DNA from 2 places in the Lysinibacillus sp. FSL M8-0337 genome. Region 1 is predicted to be linked to the other one. Evidence: riboswitches for the same ligand, from Rfam matches in the RefSeq annotation. Region 1 holds a riboswitch; the other holds the start of a gene.
What was found. Region 1 has a riboswitch for cobalamin ahead of MKY08_RS11700 (hypothetical protein). Riboswitches for the same ligand answer to the same signal wherever they lie in the genome.

Region 1 (7,572 bases):
TTACGGAAAAAATAACAGAAATTAGGTTGTATAATGGGCGCCGTTTTCTTACAACCCAAGTTGTGCAAGCAGGAGACATTTTTGCAGTGAAAGGGCTTAGCCTAGCGAAGATTGGGGACATTTTAGGAAGTACAATAATCCCTAAACCTTATGAACTTGTGCCTACATTACAAGCAAAAGTACTGTATGAAGGGCAACAGCATATAAAGGAAATTTTACAGATTTTTCGCTTACTCGAAGCCGAGGAGCCGTCGTTACGAGTCGTTTGGCAGGAAAAATTCCAAGAAATTCATGTACATATTATGGGTGTCATACAACTTGAAGTACTTGCTGAAGTTTTAAAAAATCGCTTTTCACTTGATATTACCTTTGATAAGCCTCAAATTTTGTATATGGAGACGATTGCAACGACTGTAACTGGTTACGGACATTTCGAACCGCTCAAACATTATGCCGAGGTACACTTATTCATGGAGCCGAACAGCCGCGGAACTGGGAATACGTTTGTTAACGCCTGTCATGCTGATGATTTATCAGTTGGTCACCAACGCCTTATCGAAAAACATTTGTTTGAACGCGAACATCACGGTCTATTAACTGGCTCTCCTGTTACCGATATTCGTTTTACACTGTTGACAGGACGAGCGCATATCAAGCATACCGAAGGAGGAGATTTTCGGGAAGCTACTTTCCGTGCATTAAGACAAGGGCTAGAACAAGCGGAGAATATCTTACTTGAGCCCTATTACCGCTTCAAAATGAAAGCATCCAATGATTTTATTGGGCGAATGATGAACGATATCCAACAAGCAGATGGTACTTTTGATTCTCCGATATTGTCAGAGGAGCAAGTCATTTTAACAGGGCGTGTACCTGTTGCTACATTTATGCACTATAGTACTACTTTCGCTGCTTACACGAATGGCAAAGGCTCTTTATCTTTACAATTCGATGGATATGATAGATGTCATAATAGCGAGGCAATAATCGCACAAATCAATTATAATAAACAGGCTGATCCTGACTATACGTCGTCGAGCATTTTTTGTGCGAAAGGAAAAGGCTATTCAGTCCCATGGAATGAGGCAAAAGCAGCCATGCATTGTCTATAAAATAAATAGGCATCGAATGTTTTTCGATGCCTTTCTGACAGAAAATCGAATACTGCATAACATGCGTACCAATACATTTTATATAATCTACAACGCTTTTTTCGTTTTCCTATTCAAAGAATTCGCTGACTCCGCAATCACATACCCATGATGATTTGAGAAATCCACAAGAACCGAACCAGGCTTACTTTTTAAAATCTGTAATTGCTCAATACGTTGGAGTAACAATTGATGACCGTTGCCACGTGGATGCCAATTTAAATGATAATCATTTAATTCTTTTACACTTTGTAAAAACTGAGCATATTCACGCTCTACATAGTCTAGTAAATGTTGTATTTTACTATAGTCTTGATTTTCTTGAGCTACTAACGATAAATCTTCCATATACGTCTGATAAAAACGCATTACCATCGAACATAGTAAATCATTGACCCTTGCAGCACTTAAAATAGGCTTCGATTCTACATTCAGGCGATCCAAATTGGGTTTAGCTCGAATTGAATCGATGCGTGTAATTAAATGATAGACTTCCTCATTTACTTCGTAAACGATTGGATTGGTTGGCATATACATCATAAAACCATTCTTTTTTGTTTTCAATTCATCAGCCACACTTGCTTTCGCAAATAAGTATCCTTCATAGACATCATTTTGAATCCAAATAATGTCTTTATTATAAAAAATGCAATCAAATAATCGATCGTGCGGAATAAGCCCTGTGGCTAAAAACTGATCTACTAGTGCTTCAATAACCATTCTCGTTTTTCGTTGCTTGGCAACTTCCGTGCGCGGTTGCTTACAAATCTTCATATCAACATTTTTCTTTTCTCGTGTTGAACATACCTGAATTTTTGTCATACTTGCACCTCTTCTCGTACATATTTTCAAAACGAAGGTATCGATTACATAAAAAAACGGATTTCCTGCAAATGTAGAGGAAATCCGTAATTATGGCCATCGTACTTCAAAAATATCATTCATCCGATAACATCAAACAGTGCACCAATGGAAGCGATCTGGCTTGATGCCGTATCCCTTTACATCCTTTGGTGTTGGTCGTTTGACGTACTGTGACGAACAGATTATTCTGTTTTGTCAACATGCCACCTCCTATTCCTCGTAGGTTTATGGTGTGTACTCGTAACAGGCAGGTCTCCTGACTTATGGTCATCGCTTCTTTTCACCTTCCCGTCGTTTGACAGTGGTCATAATTTGAAAAGACGCTCACATTCACAGTTGCGGGACAGCGTCGGATTTGCACCGACTTCCCTTTTAAGTAAATTGCACGCAATTTACACCTCTTACTACACGCTATTCAGTTGTGAAGGAATTTGTTAGAAAATTCCTATTAAACTATTACTTTATATTGTAAAGTAGTGGTATTTTAAAGTCAAACAGCAGCATAAAAGTATGTGCATTGCTATCAATGCACGAACTGTCACCTAAAGAACGATCCATTTTTATTTATACATGAAATTGATTTGTAATCTTTTGTAAATCATCAGCCTGTATCGTTAATTCCTGCGAAACTTGATTGACTGCTTGCATGGAAGCCGTTTGTTCATCCATTGATTGTAGCACAACTTCTGTATAGCTGGACAATTGATCCATGCCTCCTGCAATTGTTGATACTAAATTAGCCACCTCATTTGCACGATTTGACAAGTAATTTACAGTTGTCGAAATGCCTTCGAGTTGATCAGTCATTTGGCTAACGTGCTGCGAAATGTTGCCAAAAGATTTTGTTGCTTCATCAATGACATAGACCCCCTGTTGAACATTTTTTAAGTCTTCTTCCACAGCCACAGCAACTTGTTTCGTATCACTTTCAATACCTACTACAAGATCCACAATTTGAATGGCAGAGTGCTTGGATTGCTCTGCTAATTGACGAACTTCTTCTGCAACGACTGCAAAACCTTTCCCATGTTCTCCAGCCCGTGCCGCTTCAATCGCAGCATTTAGAGCAAGTAAATTCGTTTGATCTGTAATCGTAGTAATCATTTCTGTCATTTTTTTAATATCCGTCATTTTATTTGATAATTGTTGTATTAAGGTACTTGTTTTATCTGTTGAAGATGAAATAAACTCCATCTGGTTTTTCGCAACATGCAAAATTTCTGCACCATTTCCTGCGATATCATTCGCTTCTTTCGCGTGGTTGAAAACATCCTGTGTGGCAACCGAAATACGCTCAATGCCATCCACTGTTTCCTGCATCGCAACAGCACTATTGTTTGCCGATTGTGCGGCTTGTTTAAGGCCATTTGACGTTTTTTCCATTTGATGGTCAACTTCTTCAACAGCCATTGTAATTTCATTTGTACTGGCAGACAATTCTTCGATACTGGCAGATAAATCTGTCGAACTGTTGGCAATTGTAAGTGTCATCGTACGCAATTGCTCTTTCATCTCTAGAAAAGCATTTGCTAATTCTGAAATCTCACTATTGTCTTGTACAGTAATGACATCAGAGTCAAAGTTACCTACTGCAATTGCTTTCGCAGCATTAGATAATTGGTTAATAGGTTGAATCACTTTATATTTAACATAGAAGATATAGGATAAAGTAATGGAGATACCAATAATCGTTAATATTGTAGATAGCCATGCTAATGCTGTTAAATTAGCAAGATCTATTATTAACACTACAATCATTATTAAATTTAATAATGAAAAACCAAAAATACTTTTTTTTCGTAAAGTCATACCAAAATCCCCTAACTATAATATTACTATAATACCATTATTATAGTTTATTTATACTAAGATTGATAGAAATACGCCCATCTTTTATATGTATATTGGTATACTAAAAAAAGACAAAGGGAATAACGATGCCCTTTGTCTACAGAAAAAGCACTTTGCGTAAAACAAAGTGCTTTTTAAAAATTATTTTAATTTCATCATACTAGAACCAGCGATACCTGGATGTGTCATTTCATATGGATCTAAAATTAAATCCAATTGCTCTTTCGTTAAGACACCTGCTTCAATACAAAGTTCACGAATTGAACGACCTGTAAGAATGGCTTCACGTGCAAGACGAGCAGCTACTTCATAACCGATATGTGGATTGACTGCTGTTAAAACACCCACACTTTTCTCTACATATTCCTTCATACGTTCTTCATTTGCTTCGATATCTTTTAAACAGTTTTCTGTAAATGCACGGAAAACGTTATTCATTATGCTAATTGATTGAATTAAGTTGAAAACAAGCACTGGTTCCATTACGTTTAATTCTAATTGACCCGCTTCAGATGCTAAAGAAATGGTATGGTCATTCCCAATTACTTGGAATGCAACTTGGTTTAGCACTTCTGGCATTACTGGATTTACTTTACCAGGCATAATAGATGAACCAGGTTGACGTGCGGGTAAAATAATTTCTCCTAAACCGGCACGAGGACCAGATGCCATTAAACGAAGGTCATTCGCAATTTTAGACATATTAATCATACAAATTTTTAATGCCCCTGACACTTCCGTATAAGCGTCCGTATTTTGCGTAGCGTCGACTAAATGTGTAGCACCTTTTAATGGTAAGCCAGAAATTTCAGCTAGATGTTGGTCTACAGATTTAATATAGTCTGGGAAAGCGTTTAGCCCAGTACCGACAGCTGTTGCCCCCATATTGACATCATATAAGTTTGGACGTGTTTGACGGATACGAACAATATCACGGTTAATTACACGACAATAAGCTTCAAACTCTTGTCCTAAGCGAATTGGTACAGCATCTTGTAAGTGCGTACGTCCCATTTTAATAACATGTGCAAATTGCTCTGCTTTTTGATGGAATACGGCTTGCATATTTTCCATTGTCACCAGAAGGTCATCGATTAAATTTAATACAGCAATATGAATCGCTGTAGGGAAGGCATCGTTTGTTGATTGTGACATATTAACATGACTGTTCGGACTAACCGTCTGATAGTCCCCTTTTGCTTTACCCAAAATTTCAAGAGCACGGTTCGCAATAACTTCATTCGCATTCATATTAATAGAAGTGCCTGCACCACCTTGGATTGGGTCTACTAGAAATTCAGCATCCCATTTACCATCGATGACTTCTTGTGCAGCCTCGACAATAGCCTCTCCAATTTCTTTTGATAATAGGTGTACTTCCATATTACCTAATGCTGCTGCTTTTTTTACAATACCCATTGCTTTAATTAGGGCTGGGTGAATTTTATAGCCTGTAATTGGGAAGTTTTCTGTTGCACGAAGCGTTTGAATCCCGTAATAAGCATCTGCTGGTAATACTCTTTCACCTAAAAAATCTTTTTCTATACGTTGTGTGGACATTATTGTCGTCTCCTTTGAACTAATACTCACACTGATAGTAGCTAATAAATGCCGTCTTGTAAACAGTCATTTATCAGTAAAATGAAAGTTTTTTTCGTAAACGACGATAAACAATGAGAAACCGAGCATATTTCTTACGCTCGGCAGTAGGATTATTTAGTTGAGGAAACGGTAAAACGTCTATTTAAATAGTGTGGATTTTCTATTTCATCTAATACTGCAATCGCATAATCACTATAGCTGACATAGCTTTCACCTTTAGCATTCACTAACAAATGATCTATTCCAGTTGTATAGCTACCTGAACGTGGCCCTTCTGGATCAAATAGGGCAGAAGGACTTAAAAATGTCCACGAAATACTTGATGCTTGTAAGTCTTGAAGGTTTTCACCTTGATTTTTTGCAGTTGCCAAAAACATTTCCGGAAAATCGGGCGTCTCCATAACACGAATCGTTTTTTCTGGGTCTACAAAAAGGCTGCCTGCTCCACCCACTACGAATAGTTTTGTGGCAATGCCGTTAAAGATAGCAATTAAATGACGACCTACAGCAACATGTAATGCTTCTTGTCCAAGTGGTGCACCAAACGCATTCACAACAACATCAAAACCCTTTACATCTTCTTGTGTTAAATCCAATACATCTTTCTCCATCACTGTAATGTTCTCTTTTACTTTAGAAGCTGAACGAACAATGGCTGTAACGTTATGACCACGTTGTAATGCTTCCTCCACTATTTTTTGCCCTGCTTTTCCTGTTGCTCCAATAACGCCTATTTTCATTATAAATTCCTCCTATAATTTGTTGTAACCATTTTAGTTACAGGTTGAATACAGTAAGACCGACCTCGTTACGTTTAACGAAGTTGATCTAGCACATCTTGCAATGTTTGTGCTTGTAACTGTTTTTCCATTGCATGCCATACATCTAGATAAACGGTTTCCAACGTATGCTGTATTTTTCGGCCGACAGCACATGCAGGATTCGGTTCATCATGTATTGTAAATAGTTGCTCTGGACCATCAATCGCACGGTAAATGCTCAACAATGACAAATCCTTTGGTTCAATAACAAGTCCATAACCGGCAAGTCCTGACTGAGAAGTTAACAAGCCTGCTTTTTTCAATTTCCCAATCATCCGTCGTACGACTACGGGATTCGTATTGACACTACCTGCAATATAATCAGATGTAAGCTGACTTTTATCAGATGTTGTAGCAATGAGCGAAAGTATATGGATAGCGACTGAAAATCGACTATTGACCATACGAATCACCACCTGTTGTAACTATTATAGTTACAGGTTGAGATAATCGCAAGTCATATGCTCATATCTTAACCTGTTCATTATTCACAAAAATACACCCGCTATCGAATTTAAATTTTTGTCATATAAATAACGAGCTCTTGTTGGATTTGACCATTTTCTTCATAAAAATCTAGATTATGAAATTCATATTTATAATGACCAACGGGGAACGTTACACTCTCGCCTTGAGCCGCAGCTAGTATGCCAGCCACATCATGTGATACCATCTGTAAAAGCTCTGTCCCTGTCATTGTTTCTATAAAAATTACGTTCATCTAAAAACACCTCCTTCGCCATTATAGCTTAGAAGGTGTTTGGATTTATAGTGATGATTTCTTACTACACAAGTTAGAAATCATCATCAAAATATAATCGATAGACGAGTAAAAGAAAAAAATTGATATAATTGTTTAAAGATTAAATGTGAAAACTTTTATAGACAGGAGGATATTTAGTATGAAAATCAAATTAATATTAATTGTAATATGCTCATTTTCACCATTACTATTATTAGGACTTTTCATTTACGGAAATGCTTATTATAACGACTATCATCTAAAATCATCCGAAACAACAGTGAAAGAATTTTTAGAAGAATTTATCGACAGTAGCATACAAATCATGCATTTTGAACGAATAGAAGAAACAAATATGTGGTTAGCCCAGTTGAAAATTAACGGTGATCAGTATGGTCATGCACGTTTTAATAAAGGGTGGAATGGCAAACTTAAATTTATTTATTTAGCAACAGATCCCTCAGAAACCTATCGACAATATAAAACCAATAAAGGCAACTATGGCACATTGTATGTACACGAATTAGACAGCAATGTTGCC
Region 2 (7,572 bases), 260 kb from region 1:
GTAAAAATTGTGCTGCATAATAAGTATCTAGCCCAGCAGTCGGTTCGTCTAATAGTAAGACGGAAGGTTCCATTGCGAGCACACCAGCCATGGCAACACGTTTCTTTTGTCCAACGCTTAAAAAGTGAATGGGCTTATCAAGCAATGCTTCAACCTCTGTTTGCGCAACAGCCCACGCGATTTTTTCTTCAATTTTTTCGTTTGACCAGCCAAGATTTAATGGCCCGAAAGCTATATCTTGCTTGACAGTACCAGAAAAAAGTTGATTGTCCGCATCTTGGAATACGATGCCAACTTGTTGTCGTAATGTTGCTAATGCTTTTCTAGAATAGCTAAGCGTTTCGTTACAAAAAGAAATAGTGCCAGCTGTCGGTTTTAAAATACCATTTAAATGCTGAAATAACGTAGATTTACCTGCGCCATTGTGACCAAGCAGGGCAATTTTTTTCCCTTTTGGTATTTGCAAAGTAATATCTGTTAAGGCTTTAGTGCCGTCTGCATAAGCATAAGATAAATGTTGAAGATCAAAATAAAGCTCAGTCATAAGAAATACCTCCATAGATAATGAGGGATACGAAAATAATAACAATGCCTAACCAGTTTTTCTTGTTGTAGCTACTACTTTCTTGCCAATAGACAGCCTCACCACCGCGCGCCTGCATCGCATTATTTAGTTCGCAACTGCGTTGGAACATTTCGGCAAACAGTGCTGCAATAAGCATGGAAATCGACCGAAGCCATTGCATTGGTGATTGATAACCAAGACGAGCTTGTTGTGCAAGATGAATTTTTTGCATGCTATTTAAAAAGATAAAAATAAAACGGTATGTTAGCTCTACCAACTCTACAAATAAAGCTGGCAACCGCCATTGCCGTAAGACATAACAAATGGATTGTACGGAAGTCGTTAAAATTAAAAAATATAAACAACTAATACTGCCCAAAACGGTGAAAAATAGGTGCCGCGCTGTTGTTAAGCTGTCATTTCCTATAAAAAGGGTCCACTGGCTTAGCGAAAATGTCCATAGATGCGCCGGCAAAATACTAGCAGTAGGTGCAATCGAAATCAAAATAGATAGTAAACTGGAGAGCAAGAAAAAACTCGGTAAAAGCAGTAGTTTTGCATAATATTGTAAAGGAATTTTTGCGCCTAAAATGATAAAAGCACTCATTACAAGAAATGTAATGAGTGAAATTTGTTCATCTCTCATGATAAGCGACAATAGCAACAACCCAAGGGAGAACGTCATTTTTTCTAACGGATGAACGGACGCTAGTTTATTCATATAAGCATACTTATCAATGAGTAACATCGTTTAACCTTCTTTATGCTTACCGCGCATATAGCCCACGAAATAGCCAATAAAACCAGCGCCAATAGCGGCTTGTAAGACGAATAATAGACTTTCAATTTCACCACTTGGTGGCTCCCATAAGCTTTCAAACCATGGTTCGTAGTCTTTGTTTATTTCACCAATGGCTGCTTCAGCTTCACCGTCAGCACCGCCGAATTCAGCGCCTTTTTGGATGAATAGAGGGATGATTGCTAAAAGTATCACTATAGCTAGTAACAGTAAATTTTTCTTCATGTTAATGTGCCTCCTTTGCAGAGAAAACACGTAAAGCTTTTAATTCGCTTACATTGTATTTTTTTAAGAAATTCATCACAATAACAGTTAAAATCCCTTCACTAATTGCTAGTGGAATTTGTGTTAACGCGAAAATACTAGCGAATTTTGTGAATGAAGCCATAAAGCCTCCTACTTCTGAAGGGAAGGCAAGTGCAAGTTGAACGGACGTGACAACATATGTACCTAAGTCCCCAAGCATTGCTGCAAAAAAGACAGCGAGAGAAAAGGATAGACCGATTTTTTGAGCACCTTTAAAAACAGCATACGCAATCATTGGTCCTACAATCGCCATGGAAAAAGCATTTGCGCCAAGAGTGGTAATGCCACCATGCGCTAAAAGTAACGATTGGAATAACAAGACGATTGTCCCAATCACACTCATTGCTAATGGGCCAAACAGGACTGTGCCAAGTCCAACACCAGTAGGGTGTGAGCAACTGCCCGTAACAGATGGAATTTTTAGTGCAGATAAGACGAATGCAAATGCCCCTGATAGCCCTAATATCATTTTCGTTTCAGGGTTTTCATCAATTGTTTTGCGAATTGAGCGTAACCCTAAAATAATAAATGGAATTGAAATAATCCACCAAAATATCGCCCATTCAATCGGTAAAAATCCTTCCATGATATGCATCGCAAATGCTCGTTTTGGTACTAGTAAAAATGCTAGTAGGAAGTAACTAAGTTTCCAAAAAGATAATTTCAAAATCTCTCCTCCTTAAATCAAAATTTTCGAATGTAGCGTGCGCAATAAAAAAAGCACTTCTCCTAATTTAGGAAAAGTGCATAGCTGAAAAAGCAAATAGAATCATCATCTGCCAAGCCGCACACCTATCCTCGTAGGTTGAAACGATCACGTTTTTTTCGGCAGGTCTCCTGGCTTTAGTTCAACGTTTTATAGGTCTTCCCGTCCATTGGACAGTGACATTCTCTATAAAACTCCCTAGTACAGTGGCGGGACCGCGCCGGACTTGAACCGGCTTCCCTTTTAAGCGAAATGGCTACACTTCGCACCGAAAAAAGATGAAATTGTGAGATTTCACGACACAGTGTAACATGTTTTTCCATTCACAAGCTATCTTTTTTTATAAAAAAATTTTTTTTGTTATTTGACATTCTAGAAAATTCAGATAAATATAAGAGAATAGCTGTCGCTTTCAATGAATTACTTGTTGAAATTTTATTAAAAATCTAATAAATGAAAAAGAAATGTTGAAAAGTATTAAAAAAATAGGCTATGATAGAGACAGTTTTTCAATTCTTTTTAAAAACATACAGCTTTTTAATTTAATATAAATACATCTATAAGTGCTCGATAAATTTCGAGATAATAGGGAAATCGGTGTAAATCCGATACAGCCCCCGCTACTGTAATAGCTGATGAAATCGCAATGCCACTGAAAACTTGGGAAGGCGCGAGAGTAAAAGGAAGCTTAAGTCAGGAAACCTGCTTATTGATGGCATGCAAACTTTTCGGAGGGAGAAGTGAAGCGAGAGCGGATACGTGTATATTCGTTTTTATTTTGGCTTCTACAAAACCTTGACTCTTCGATATAGAGTGAAGGTTTTTTCTTTTTCCTAAAAGTAAATGAGGGGAGAAAAGCAATGACAACTTGGAACTTAGAGGGAATGAAAACGCATCTTTTTATTTGTAATGGCAGTAGCTGCATGAAAAAAGAGGCAGAGGAAATTACCCTAGCAATACGAGATGAAATCGAAAAATTAGCACTTGATAAGGAAATACATACGACAAGAACGCGCTGTAATGGCAGATGCAAAGATGCCTGTGTTGTCATCGCTTATCCACAAGGAAATTGGTATCGTGTGCCATCGGTTGAACACGGAAGAACACTTGTACAAGATTTAAACCATGATTCTTTACATAGTGAACATGTTTTTACGCTGAAAGAAGGTACATTACAGCGTACACCACAAACAACAGCCATTAAAGGCATCGACAAGGTGAAAGAGGGGTAAAAAATGGCGCAAAAAGGAAAGATTTTTGTTGTGGGCTTTGGCCCTGGTGATTTTAACCATATTACGACTCGTGCTGTGGAGGCACTGCAACAAAGTGAATTTATTATTGGCTATAAAACGTATGTTGAGCTTATTCAAGATTTAGTTAGTGCAAAGTCGATTGTTAGTACGGGCATGACAGAAGAAGTTTCACGAGCGCAAGAAGCAGTACGTCAAGCGGAAGCTGGCAATATTGTATCCGTTATTTCAAGTGGAGATTCGGGTGTATATGGGATGGCAGGGCTTGTCTATGAAGTACTGATTGAGCTTGGTTGGACAGAAGCAACAGGTGTTGAAGTCGAAATCGTACCAGGTATTTCAGCTATCAATTCCTGTGCAAGTTTACTAGGTGCACCGATTATGCATGACTCTTGCACCATTAGTTTAAGTGACCATTTAACGCCATGGAATTTAATCGCCAAGCGTGTGGAAGCAGCGGCTATGGCAGATTTTGTCATCGCTTTATATAATCCGAAAAGTGGTCGCCGCACACGTCAAATTGTCGAAGCCCAGCGGATTTTACTTGAATATCGCTCGCCTGATACGCCTGTAGGTCTTGTCAAGAGTGCCTACCGAGAGCGTCAGGAAATTACGATGACGACTTTAGCAGAGATGCTTGAGCATGATATCGGCATGTTAACAACGGTTATTATCGGCAACTCTTCGACGTTTTTCTATGATAATAAAATGATTACACCGCGAGGCTATCAGCGTAAATATACGCTCGGGGAAGAAAAACAGCCTTTACGTCCTCATCAGCGTTTAAGAGAAGAAAATGAACCGTGGGCAATGAACCAAGAAACAGGTACTGCAAGCCATGATTTTGCGGCAGATCCAAATGCAGGACGGATGAAAAGTAATATTGCCATTACACCTGTATCAACACCGACAAAATCGTCTTTAGAAATGGCAGCAACAGCACTTGCAATGGTGCAGGGGACAACTGTAACAAAAGCCACACCAAAGCTAGTTCAACAAAAAATGGAGTCAATTTTTGAACTAGCTGTTAGCCCTGGGGTAGCAAATAAATTTTTTACACCACAGCAAATGATGGCATTGGCTGAAGTTGTGGGAGACGAAGGCACGATGGAATATACACCAGACCATCAAATACATTTGAAAATCCCAACGACAGAACCAGAAGCGATAACAGAGAAGTTGAGAGAAGTAGGGTTTTTACTCTCACCAATTGGGGATGTGTTGTCATTAAAGGCATGTGATTTCTGTTATGGGGAGAAGGCTGATTCCATCCCATATGCAGAGGAACTTCAAGCAACTCTAGGTGGGTTGTCATTGCCGAAAACATTAAATATTGGCTTTAATGGTTGTGGCATGGCATGTTATCGTGCTGTGTTTGATGATATCGGTATTGTTTATCGCAAAAGTAAATTCGATGTCTTTATCGGAGCTAAGCCGGTAGGTCGAACAGCACATGCAGCACAGCCTGTCGTAGAGGGGTTAGAGCCAGAACAGCTTATTCCGCTTATTACCGCGATTATCGAGGAATATAAGGCAAATGCACATCCAAATGAACGCTTGTTTAAATATTTTAAACGAGTGAAAAAAATATTGCATTTTACGTATCAAGATATGTCATCCAAAATAAAAGTAGAGCCAGCACCGTGCGGCGACTAGTGAGGAGAAAAGAAATGAAAGCAATTTTATTTATTGGCCATGGTAGCCGTTTAGCAGCAGGAAATGATGAGGTACGCACATTTATTCAACAATTGACTCCTTCAATTGACGACAGCTATATCGTTGAAACTTGCTTTTTAGAATTTGAAGCACCTAATATCCCAGCAGGTATTGATGCATGTGTAAAGCGTGGCGCTACAGAGGTGTATGCTGTGCCCATTATTTTATTGCAAGCAGGCCATTCAAAAATTCATATCCCAGCAGCGATTGATGCAGCTCGTTTAAAATATCCGGATGTAACTTTTACATATGGGCGACCACTTGGCGTGCATGAAGAAGTGTTAAATATTTTAACAGAACGTTTATCAGGAACGGGACTGAATATTAAAGAAAAACAAGAAGATACTGCGATTTTATTTATCGGTCGCGGTGGTAGTGATGCGGATGCGAACAGTGATTTTTATAAAATTGGTCGTTTGCTTTGGGAACAGTTAGATGTCCTAACAGTGGAGTGTGCATTTATGGGCGTAACGAATCCATCAGTGGACGAAGGAATCGAACGTTGTTATCGTCTTGGGGCGAAAAAGATTATTATGTTGCCGTATTTCTTATTTACAGGCATTTTAATGGAGCGTATGGAAGGGATGCAAAAGAGCTATGCAGCCACATATGCTGATTTAGACATCCAATTGGCGGATTACTTTGGCTACCATCCAAAATTAAAAACGGTGTTGCTAGATCGTATGGAAGAGGCCATTGCAGGAGACGTAAAAATGAATTGTGATACATGTCAGTACCGTATTAATGCATCGGCATTCGTGGAGCATCATCACGACCATGACCACGACCACGGTCATCACCATCATCATGACCACGATCACGATCACCACCACGATCATGACCACCATCATGAAGAGGAGCTAGTGAAATGATTTTCATGTTAGCAGGGACAAGTGATGCAAGAAATCTTGCACTTGCATTGCAGTCAGCAGGCTATGCTGTTACAGCTACCGTTGTCACGGATTCAGCTGCTACAAGTCTGGCACAAGTCGGACTGCCTCATTTAGTCGGTCGATTGACGGCAGAGGAGATGGCTGCACTTATTACTGAACGAGGGGATCGTTTAGTCGTTGATGCATCGCATCCATTTGCAGAGGAAGCTTCTAAAAATGCCATGGCAGCGGCAAAAAGTGCAGGTGTTCCATATATCCGCTATGAACGCGCAAATGAGCATTACGAACATCCACTCATTACAGTCGTTAAAGATTACGAGGAAGCAGCACAATTAGCTGCAACAAAACGAGGCGTCATTATGCTGACAACAGGTAGTAAAACACTTGCTACATTTACAAAGGTCTTGCAAGGGTTAGAACATACTCGTGTCATTGCGCGTATGCTGCCTCGCCTTGATAATATGGAAAAATGTGAATCGCTTGGTGTGGCACAACGAGATATTGTAGCCATTCAAGGACCCTTTTCAAAAGAGTTAAACGAAGCATTATTCCGCCAATATGATGTCACTTTAATGATTACAAAAGAAAGTGGCAAAGTGGGCTCAGTAGATGAAAAACTAGAAGCCGCTCTAGCATGTGGTATCGAAACGATTTTAATAGCACGACCAAATATCCAATACGGCCAGCAATATTCCTCATTTGAGGACGTACTTCAGGCTGTGCAAAACATACTTTAGGAGGCAATTGAAATGGACTTCAAAACAGATTTTAAACCATTAACAGTAGACCCAGACAAAATTTATGATTATAGTTTCTCAATTATTGCAGAGGAAATGGGCGAACATGATTTTTCAGAGGATGAGTGGAAAGTTGTCCGCCGCATTATCCATGCTTCGGCAGACTTTGAATTAGGACGTAGTGTAATTATTACACCAGGAGCGATTGAAGCAGGGATTAAGTCCATTCTTGCGGGACGTCATGTTATTGCAGATGTGCAAATGATAGAAAGTGGTTCAGGTAAAAAACGTTTCCAAAAACATGGCGGAGATTTACACTGCTATATCGCAGATGAAGATGTGTCGATTGAAGCGAAAAAACAAAATACAACACGTGCTATTATCTCGATGCAAAAAGCGTCAAAATTACACGAAGGTGGCATTTATGCGATTGGGAACGCCCCAACTGCTTTACTAGAATTAATTCGTCTAATCAAAGAAGGTTTAGCAAAGCCAGATTTAATTATTGGTATGCCAGTAGGCTTTGTTTCAGCAGCGGAGTCGAAAGAAGAGTTATTGAAACTAGAAGGCATCCCATATATTACAAATGTTGGGCGTAAA

Region 2: it holds a riboswitch for cobalamin, as region 1 does, so the genes downstream of both, MKY08_RS13065 ((2Fe-2S) ferredoxin domain-containing protein) here and MKY08_RS11700 (hypothetical protein) in region 1, are expected to answer to the same signal.

What each region holds. Positions count from the first base shown of each region.
Region 1 covers NZ_CP151996.1:2,473,706-2,481,277, forward strand. Annotated here, with positions in the region: gene MKY08_RS11695 (TetM/TetW/TetO/TetS family tetracycline resistance ribosomal protection protein) at 1-1,112, shown strand, start outside; gene MKY08_RS11700 (hypothetical protein) at 1,200-1,973, opposite strand; cobalamin riboswitch at 2,244-2,432, opposite strand; gene MKY08_RS11705 (HAMP domain-containing methyl-accepting chemotaxis protein) at 2,580-3,824, opposite strand; gene aspA (aspartate ammonia-lyase) at 4,008-5,426, opposite strand; gene MKY08_RS11715 (NAD(P)-dependent oxidoreductase) at 5,579-6,208, opposite strand; gene MKY08_RS11720 (Rrf2 family transcriptional regulator) at 6,283-6,693, opposite strand; gene MKY08_RS11725 (hypothetical protein) at 6,804-7,010, opposite strand; gene MKY08_RS11730 (hypothetical protein) at 7,192-7,572, shown strand, end outside.
Region 2 covers NZ_CP151996.1:2,729,982-2,737,553, reverse strand. Annotated here, with positions in the region: gene MKY08_RS13085 (ATP-binding cassette domain-containing protein) at 1-544, opposite strand, end outside; gene cbiQ (cobalt ECF transporter T component CbiQ) at 537-1,313, opposite strand; gene MKY08_RS13075 (energy-coupling factor ABC transporter substrate-binding protein) at 1,317-1,589, opposite strand; gene MKY08_RS13070 (energy-coupling factor ABC transporter permease) at 1,591-2,337, opposite strand; cobalamin riboswitch at 2,480-2,664, opposite strand; cobalamin riboswitch at 2,921-3,101, shown strand; gene MKY08_RS13065 ((2Fe-2S) ferredoxin domain-containing protein) at 3,237-3,608, shown strand; gene cobJ (precorrin-3B C(17)-methyltransferase) at 3,612-5,282, shown strand; gene MKY08_RS13055 (sirohydrochlorin chelatase) at 5,297-6,214, shown strand; gene cobK (precorrin-6A reductase) at 6,211-6,972, shown strand; gene MKY08_RS13045 (precorrin-8X methylmutase) at 6,985-7,572, shown strand, end outside.